2 regions of the Rugamonas sp. GW822-FHT03B10 genome follow, and region 2 is predicted to be linked to the other one. Evidence: riboswitches for the same ligand, from Rfam matches in the RefSeq annotation. Region 2 holds a riboswitch; the other holds the start of a gene.
What was found. A riboswitch is a leader RNA that binds a small molecule or an ion and turns the genes downstream of it on or off. The one in region 2 is predicted to bind thiamine pyrophosphate.
Positions count from the first base shown of each region.

Region 1 (4,187 bases), on a different contig from region 2:
GTTGGCCGTGTGGCCGGCCGGCACGCTGTGCGGCGCGCCGTTCAGTTCTATCGCGATCATGGCCGCCTCACAGCTTGCGATACAGCTCGGCGCCGTTCTTGACGAACTCGATCGCCTTGGTCTGCATGCCCTGCTCCAGCGCCGCCTTGTCGTCGATGCCGCCGTTGGCCGCCGCGAACTCGCGCACTTCCTGCGTGATCTTCATCGAGCAGAAATGCGGGCCGCACATGGAGCAGAAGTGCGCCACCTTGGCCGAATCCTTGGGCAGGGTCTCGTCGTGGAATTCGCGCGCCTTGTCCGGGTCCAGGCCCAGGTTGAACTGGTCGTCCCAGCGGAATTCGAAACGGGCCTTGGACAGCGCGTTGTCGCGGATCTGGGCGCCCGGATGGCCCTTGGCCAGGTCGGCCGCGTGGGCCGCGATCTTGTAGGTGATGATGCCGTCCTTGACGTCGTTCTTGTCGGGCAGGCCCAGGTGCTCCTTGGGCGTGACGTAGCACAGCATGGCCGTGCCGTACCAGCCGATCTGCGCGGCGCCGATGCCGGAGGTGATGTGGTCGTAGCCGGGCGCGATGTCGGTCGTCAATGGGCCGAGCGTGTAGAACGGCGCCTCGTGGCACTGCTCCAGTTGGAGGTCCATGTTCTCCTTGATCAGCTGCATCGGCACGTGGCCGGGGCCCTCGATCATCACCTGCACGTCGTGCTTCCAGGCGATCTGGGTCAGCTCGCCCAAGGTCTTCAGTTCGCCCAGCTGGGCTTCATCGTTGGCGTCGTAGATCGAGCCGGGGCGCAGGCCGTCGCCCAGCGAGAACGACACGTCGTAGGCCTTCATGATCTCGCAGATCTCTTCGAAGTGCGTGTACAGGAACGACTCCTTGTGGTGGGCCAGGCACCACTTGGCCATGATGGACCCGCCGCGCGAGACGATGCCGGTCAGACGCTTGGCCGTCATCGGCACGTAGCGCAGCAGCACGCCGGCGTGGATGGTGAAGTAGTCGACGCCCTGCTCGGCCTGTTCGATCAGCGTGTCGCGGAAGATTTCCCAGGTCAGATCCTCGGCCTTGCCGTTGACCTTCTCCAGCGCCTGGTAGATCGGCACGGTGCCGATCGGGACCGGGCTGTTGCGGATGATCCATTCGCGCGTCTCGTGGATATGCTTGCCGGTCGACAGGTCCATCACGTTGTCGCCGCCCCAGCGGATGGCCCACGTCATCTTCTCCACTTCCTCGCCGATGGACGAGGTGACGGCCGAGTTGCCGATGTTGGCGTTGATCTTGACCAGGAAATTGCGGCCGATGATCATCGGCTCGATCTCGGGGTGGTTGATGTTGGCCGGGATGATGGCGCGGCCGCGGGCGATCTCGTCGCGCACGAATTCGGGCGTGATCTCGGCCGGGATGGCGGCGCCGTAGGCCTGGCCCGGATGCTGGCGGCCCATCAGGTCGGCCAGGCGCTGGCCCATGGGGCCGGACGTTTTCAAGTTTTCGAGGTATTCCTTGCGGCGCAGGTTTTCACGGATGGCGACGAACTCCATCTCGGGCGTGACGATGCCCTGGCGCGCGTAGTGCATCTGCGTGACGTTCCTGCCGGCCTTGGCGCGGCGCGGCTGGCGGTGCAGGTTGAAGCGCAGCTCGGCCAGGGCCGGATCGGCCAGGCGCGCCTTGCCGTAGTCGGAGGTGGGGCCGGCCAGCTCCTCGGTGTCGTCGCGCTCGAGGATCCATGGCAGGCGTGGCGTGGCGGCCAGGCCGGAGCGGATGTCGATTTTGGCGTCCGGGTCGGTGTACGGACCGGAGGTGTCGTACACATAGACGGGCGGGTTGGCTTCAAAGCCGAACGAGGCGGGCGTGTCGGCCTGGGTGATCTCGCGCATCGGCACGCGGATGTCGGGGCGGCTGCCCTGCACGTAGACCTTGCGCGAATTGGGCAGCGGCGCGATGGCGGCCTGGTCGACCGTGGCGGTGGCGGAGAGGAATTTCGGATTGGCGTTCAATTTGGCTCCTTGGTTGGCTACAGGAGCCAGCAAAGGAGGTGGGGATGGCGCTGATGATGGCCTGACGGCGGCCGGCGATATCCTGAGCTTCCCTTCGCTGGCATTATCCAGATCAGGTTCGGAGGGTATTTCTCACCCGCGCGGCGCTCCATTGATGGCGCTTTGCAGGACCCCTAGCGTATGCCGCCCCGCCGTGAGGCCGGGCAGCGGATCGCATTATACATCGGCGCGCCGGCCGTGCGGCGCCCAGGCGCACGCGGGTCGCGCCAATAGCGCGTATGCCTGGCGGCCCGCTTGACAACGGGACGCGCCGGCCGTGTCGCGCCTGCAACACCGGCACAATTTGGCCGGGCCTGCTTGATTTTTAGGCATGGAATGCTGCTACAATTCCCGTCGATTATAAAAAAACCATTATTTTTTAACATGCATCCGGCCGCGCCCAACGCCCCCACCCATACTCCAGGAGCCACCATGAAACCGACTTCCCCCCTGCTGTCCTCCCTGCTGCTGGGCGCCGCGCTCAGCTGCGCGCTGCCCGCCCACGCCACCGTCTACGCGAGCTATTCGGGTTCCCAGCTCGGCGTGACGCAGCGCACCGACGCGCTGGTGCAAACCAACTACTTCGGCACGGGCGTGCAGGCGCGCGGCCTGGCGCTGGGCGCGAACAACGACCTGTACATCGCGGCCGGCAACCACCTGATCAACTACAGCACCAGCGGCGCCCTGATCAACGACATGGCCTTCCCCGTCGCGTCCATCAACTACACGGACGTGGACGTGGGCGGCGGCCACGTGGTCGCTTCCTACAATGGCTCGCAGCAAGGCTTCACCGTGCGCGACTACGGGCTGAACCAGTCGAACGCCGTCAGCACCGGCTTCAACATCAACGGCATCGCCGCCGGCGACAACAACCACGTCTACCTGGCCTCGGGCAATCACTTGTACGATTACCTGACCAACGGCACCCAGGTCACCAACATGACCTTCCCCGACCTGGGCATCAACTACACCGATGTCGCCTATGGCAACAATCTGCTGGTGGCGTCCTACGCCGGCTCCCAGCACGGCGTGACGCTGCGCGACCTGGCGCTGAACCAGACCAGCTATTTCGGCGTCGGCTTCAACATCGACCGGCTCACCCTGGGCAACAACAACGACATCTACCTGACCTCGGGCAACAACATCTACGACTACTCGCTGACGGGCATGCTGCTCAACCACATGGCCTTCCCCGACAACGGCATCAACTACACCGGCATCGACGTGGCGGCGCCGGTGCCGGAACCGGATACGGTCGCCATGTTGCTGGCCGGCCTGGGCCTGGTGGGCTGGATCGCGCGCCGCCGCAAGGCCTGAGCATCCGTCCGCCAACGCCGGCGGGCGCCGCGCGCGCTTCCCGCCGCCGCGCGCGCATGGCATGATGGCCGCCTGACCCGCCATCGTCCGCCATGCGCCGCTTCCACCTGCTCCCCATCCCGCCACTGCGGCCGTATATCGACCGGCTGTGGGGCTGGGAAAGCGCCCCCGGCGAGACCATCGCCCTGCCCACGCTGCTGCCGGGCACCGGGGCCGAACTGTATTTCCACTACCGCCAGCCATTCCGCCAGATGGGCGCGCCCGATGACGGCGGCGCGGCGCTGGCGCCGATGGCGCACGCCCCGGCCCATCTGCTGTGCCTGCGCAGCGTCGCGCTGGCGCTGGCCCCGATGGCCGGGGTCGGCTTCATCGCCGTGCGCTTCCGCAGCGGCATGCTGGCCCGCTTCAGCGAGGTGCCCGCCGCCGAGTTGCACGACGGCCCGCGCGACATCGCCGACGTCTGGGGCGCGCCGGGCAGGATCTGCGCCGCCCGCGTGGCGGGCGCCGGCACGCAAGCCGAACGGCTGGCCCTGATCCAGGATTTCCTGCTGCGCCAGTTGCGCCCCGAGCGCGCCGACGCGCTGGTGGAGGCGGCCGTCGACCTCCTGTACCGCAGCCGGGGCGGCGTGACGATCGAACAACTGGCGGCCCGGCTGCGGCTGGGCCGGCGCCAGCTCGAACGCCGCTGCCTGGCCGTCACCGGCCAGTCCCCGGCGGCGCTGCGCCGCCTGTGCCGTTTCCACCACACGGTGCGGGCGCTGCTGCTGGCGCCCGAGGCCGGCGGCCTGGACACGGCGCTGCGCCACGGCTATTTCGACCAGGCCCATTTCATCCACGACTTCCG
Region 1 covers NZ_JBXANP010000004.1:269,982-274,168, forward strand. Annotated here, with positions in the region: gene thiS (sulfur carrier protein ThiS) at 1-60, opposite strand, end outside; gene thiC (phosphomethylpyrimidine synthase ThiC) at 68-1,987, opposite strand; TPP riboswitch at 2,060-2,172, opposite strand; gene AC1RQG_RS09325 (FxDxF family PEP-CTERM protein) at 2,459-3,343, shown strand; gene AC1RQG_RS09330 (AraC family transcriptional regulator) at 3,436-4,187, shown strand, end outside.
Region 1: another riboswitch for thiamine pyrophosphate. It lies ahead of thiC (phosphomethylpyrimidine synthase ThiC); the one in region 2 lies ahead of AC1RQG_RS10775 (TonB-dependent siderophore receptor).

Region 2 (4,187 bases):
CTGGCCGTTGCGCACCCAGGTGTTGGACGCGTCGATGTATTCCAGGCCCTGGCGGATCTGGAACAGGGCGGCCGTCATGCTCAGGTCCGGCGCCAGCGCCGCCTTCACACCCGTTTCGAACTGTTTGGACTTGCCGGCGTCCAGCGCCTGCTGGGCGTTGCTGGTGCCGATCGGCGCCACGCTGCCGTATTGCAGGCCCTGGGCATACGAGCCGTAGACGGACAGGTTGGCGGCGGGACTATAGACCAGCGCCACGTTGGGCAGCCAGTAGCCCTTGTCGGTGTGGACGGCCGGCAGCGTCGCGTCGACCACCTCATCGCGCTTCAGCTTGGCGTAGCGGGCGCCCGCGTGCAGCGCCAGCGTGTCGGTCAGGCTGGCGATGTCCTGGGCCAGCACGGCGCTCTCGCTGCTGCGGCGGCGTTCGGACACGGGGCCGCTGGTGCGGTCGACGGGCGGCACCACCACCGGATGGTAGATGTTGCTCACGCCGGCGTAGTCATACACGTAGTCGCCCCATTTCTCGCTGTTGCGGAACCAGGTGGCGCCCACGGTCAGCGCGTGGCGCACGGCGCCCGTGGCCAGGCTGCCCTGCAGCAGCGCCTGCACGTTCAGCGGCGACTTCTTCTCGCCCAGGCTGATGTAGTCGTACACGTCGTAGTCGCCGTTGCCGCAGAAGCCGGGGTACAGTTGCTGGGCCGAGCAGCCGTACGGGAAGGCCGTGTAGTCGTCGCGTTTGAACTCATGCTGGTTGGCGCGCACGGTGGCGTGCCAGTCCTGCGCCAGCTGGTATTCGAAGCTCAGGCCCAGGTTGCTGCTGGTGGTCTCCACCGGACGGCTCCAGGGCTGGTTGTTGAGCATGTTGTCGGCCGCGATGTCGGGCAGCGAGACGTTGTTCAGCAGCTGGAAGCCGGGCGCCGACACCTGGGACTTGGTCTGGTAGTCGGCGTCCAGGCGCAGCAGGGCTTGCGGCGAGATCTGCCAGTCGATGGCGCCCGAGATGAATTTGCGGTTGCCGTCGGCGCCCTTGATGTAGGAGCGCAGGCGCTCGGCGGCGGCGTTGAAGCGGTAGCCGAAACGGCTGTCCTCGAAGCGGCCGCCCAGGTCCACGGCGCCGTACACGGTGCCGCGCTCGCGCTCCTCCAGCACGAACGAACGCAGCGCGGCGCTGGTGGGGCGCTTGACGACGTAGTTGATCATGCCGCCCGGCGCGGACGCGCCGCCCTGCAGGCCGGACAGGCCCTTGAGCACTTCCAGCCGTTCCTTGTTCTCCAGCGGGATCTGGGTGTCGCCCGAGATGGCCATGCCGTCCTTGCGGTAGCTGGTGGCGTTGTCGAGCTTGAAGCCACGGATGGAGAACTGCTCCGAGTAGCCGACGGCGTTGTAGGCGTCGCTCAGGCCGGCCTCGTAGCGGGCCGCGTCGGTGGTGCTGCGGATGTCGCGGTCGAGCATCTGCTGCGAGGTCAGCACGGTGACGGCGGCCGGCGTCTGCATCAGCGGCATGTCGCTGAAGCCGGCCACGGAGGCGTGGCCGGGCGCCACGCGGGCGCCGCTGACGATCACTTCGGGGATGGCGGCGTCGGCGGATGCGGCGTCGGCCCAGGCGTTGCCGGACAGCGTGTTCAGGACCGCCAGGGTGAGGGCGGAAACGGTGAGATTGGGTGTGGACATGGTGTGCTCTTTGGTGCTCTCTGATGCGCGGCTTGGCGCGGCGCTGGTTGTTCGTTGCTTGTCGGGCTGGAACCAGCGGGGGGAGCTGTCAAAGATGGGGGAGCACTTTGCGCTTTCCTTCGCTGGCATTATCCAGATCAGGTACGGAGGGTATCTCTCACCCGGAACAGCGTTCCAGGACCCCTAGCGAGGCAGCAGTGTAACATAAAGCCATGTTTTCCCGGCCGGTGGCGTGCGCCGCCTTCGTCGCGCCGCCGCTACACTGCGGTTTTGCGCCGCCGCGCCGATGCGGTCGCGGGACGGCGCCGTGTTGAACGATGAGGTATCAATGAAGCAGCCATATCACGAAGGAAGCTGGTTCGCGGTGCCGCTGCTGGAGGGCGGCTACGGCTGCGGGCTGGTGGCGCGGCTGGCGCCGTCGAGCCGCATCATGCTGGCCTACCTGTTCGGGCCGCGCCATGCGCATCTGCCGCCGTTCGAGTCGCTGCTCCGGTTGCGGGCCGGGGACGCGTTGCGCGTGCTGCGCGTGGGCGACATGGCGCTGGCCAGCGGACGCTGGCCGGTGCTGGGCGAAAGCCCCGACTGGAACCCGGCCTCGTGGCCGATGCCCGCCTACCTGCGCCGCGCCGACGCGTTGCGGCGCGCCTGGCGCGTGACCTATTCCGACCAGGATCCCAGCCGTTCCGAGCGCGAGGAGTCCGTGCCCTACGATACCCAGGGGATGGAAACCGATTCGTTGTACGGCTACGGCTCGGCGGAGTTGTTGTTGTCCCGGCTGCTGGAAGGGGCCCCCGTGCGCGGCTGAGCGCGCGACATGCACGAGCCCGGTCCGCCGCTAGGGCGCCGGGCAGCTCACGTTCCACGCCGTCAGTTCGGCGCGGCTGTAGCGGGCATCCACCTGGGCCAGGTCGCCCCGTTCACTGCGGTACAGCAGCGTGTAGATGGTGGGCGCCCCGTTCGCGCGCGCGCCCGCGCCCAGCGCCTCGAGCGCGAACGGCAGCGCGCGCAGCCGCGCGCATTGGGTATTGCCGGCAAAGAGCAGGCGGGCCCGGTTCAACAGCGCAGCGTTCTCCTTCAACAGTTGCAGCACCAGATGCGGCGGCAGCGCCTGCAGCAGCCGCACCGGCCGCGCCGGGGCCACGCACGGCCCGTCCACGGCCAGCCACACATAGGGCAGGGCCAGGCCGTCGGCGCGCCAGGGCTGGCCGTCCGGCGCGCGCGGCACGTGGCGGAACACGCTGCGTTCGAGCTGGCACACGCCGGGCATGGCCAGCCGGGGCGCCGTCTCCATGGTGGCGCTCAGTTGCCACGGGCCCTGGCCGGCGGGCCGTTCCGCCATCAGCGTGGCCGGGGCGGCGCCCGGCGCCGGGTCGTACCGGCGCAGGAACTGGTCGAACGAGCGCTGCTCGGCCACGCTGGCCGGACGGGTTCGCGGCGCCGCCAGCGGCGCGGCGCTGGCCGCGGCCGCGGCCGCGGCCAGGCAGAGGAGGCAGGCGGCGGGCGCCATCGTCCGCGGCAACGTCAACGGCGCCATGGACGGTCAGGCCAGCGCGCGCATGACGATCTGGAACTGCAGGCCGCCGCCGTCGCGGTTGCGCACGTGCAGTTCGGCGCCGTGGCGCTGCAGCACGCGCTCGACGATGGCCAGCCCCAGGCCGGCGCCGTTGGCCTGGCCGCGCGCCGTGTCGAGCCGGGTGAACGGTTTGAGCAGGTTCTCGATCTGGTCGTCCGGCACGCCGCTGCCGTGGTCGGCCACCTCGATCACCACGCGCTTGGCCAGGTGCATGCCTTTGACGGTGCAGCGCACGTCGATCTCGGTGATGTCGGTGCCGGCCGTCTTGCCGTAGCGGCGCGCGTTCTCGATCAGATTGTTGATCACGCGCCGCAGGTCGGTGGCGTTGCCCATCACGTGGGCCCGCTCCGCGATCTCGGCGTGCATGCGCACGTCGGGCAGGCGTTCCGCTTCGCGCACCGTGTCCTGCAGCAGCGCGCCGATGTCGACATTGATGAAGCTCGACGCCTCGGTCGGCTTGGCGTAGTCGAGGAACTGGCCGATGATGGCGTCCATCTGGCCGATGTCGGACTGGATGCCGTCGCGCGCCTCGGCCGACAGGTTGGCCATCTCCACCTCCAGCTGCATGCGCGCCAGCGGCGTGCGCAGGTCGTGCGAGATGCCGGCCAGGATCACGGCGCGGTCCGATTCGACCTGCTGCAATTCGTCCACCATCTGGTTGAAGCTGCGGTTGGCCTCGCGGATTTCGCGCGGCCCCTTCTCCGGCAGCGGCGCCGGGCGCTTGCCCTGGGCGAAGGCGCGGGTGGCGGCCGTCAGGCGCGCCAGCGGGCGGTTGATCAGGCTCGAGATGAGGGCCGCGCCCAGCAGCGACAGCATCGACACCACGCTGGCCCAGCCCAGCCACTGGATGCCGGTCAGGCCGCGGATGCGGTTACGCTCCAGCATCAGCCAGTACTGGTCGTCGTCGATCTTGAAGCTGACCCAGAAGCCGGCCACGCCGTTCACC
Region 2 covers NZ_JBXANP010000005.1:194,822-199,008, reverse strand. Annotated here, with positions in the region: gene AC1RQG_RS10775 (TonB-dependent siderophore receptor) at 1-1,668, opposite strand, end outside; TPP riboswitch at 1,766-1,863, opposite strand; gene AC1RQG_RS10770 (Imm26 family immunity protein) at 1,997-2,473, shown strand; gene AC1RQG_RS10765 (hypothetical protein) at 2,504-3,202, opposite strand; gene AC1RQG_RS10760 (sensor histidine kinase) at 3,209-4,187, opposite strand, start outside.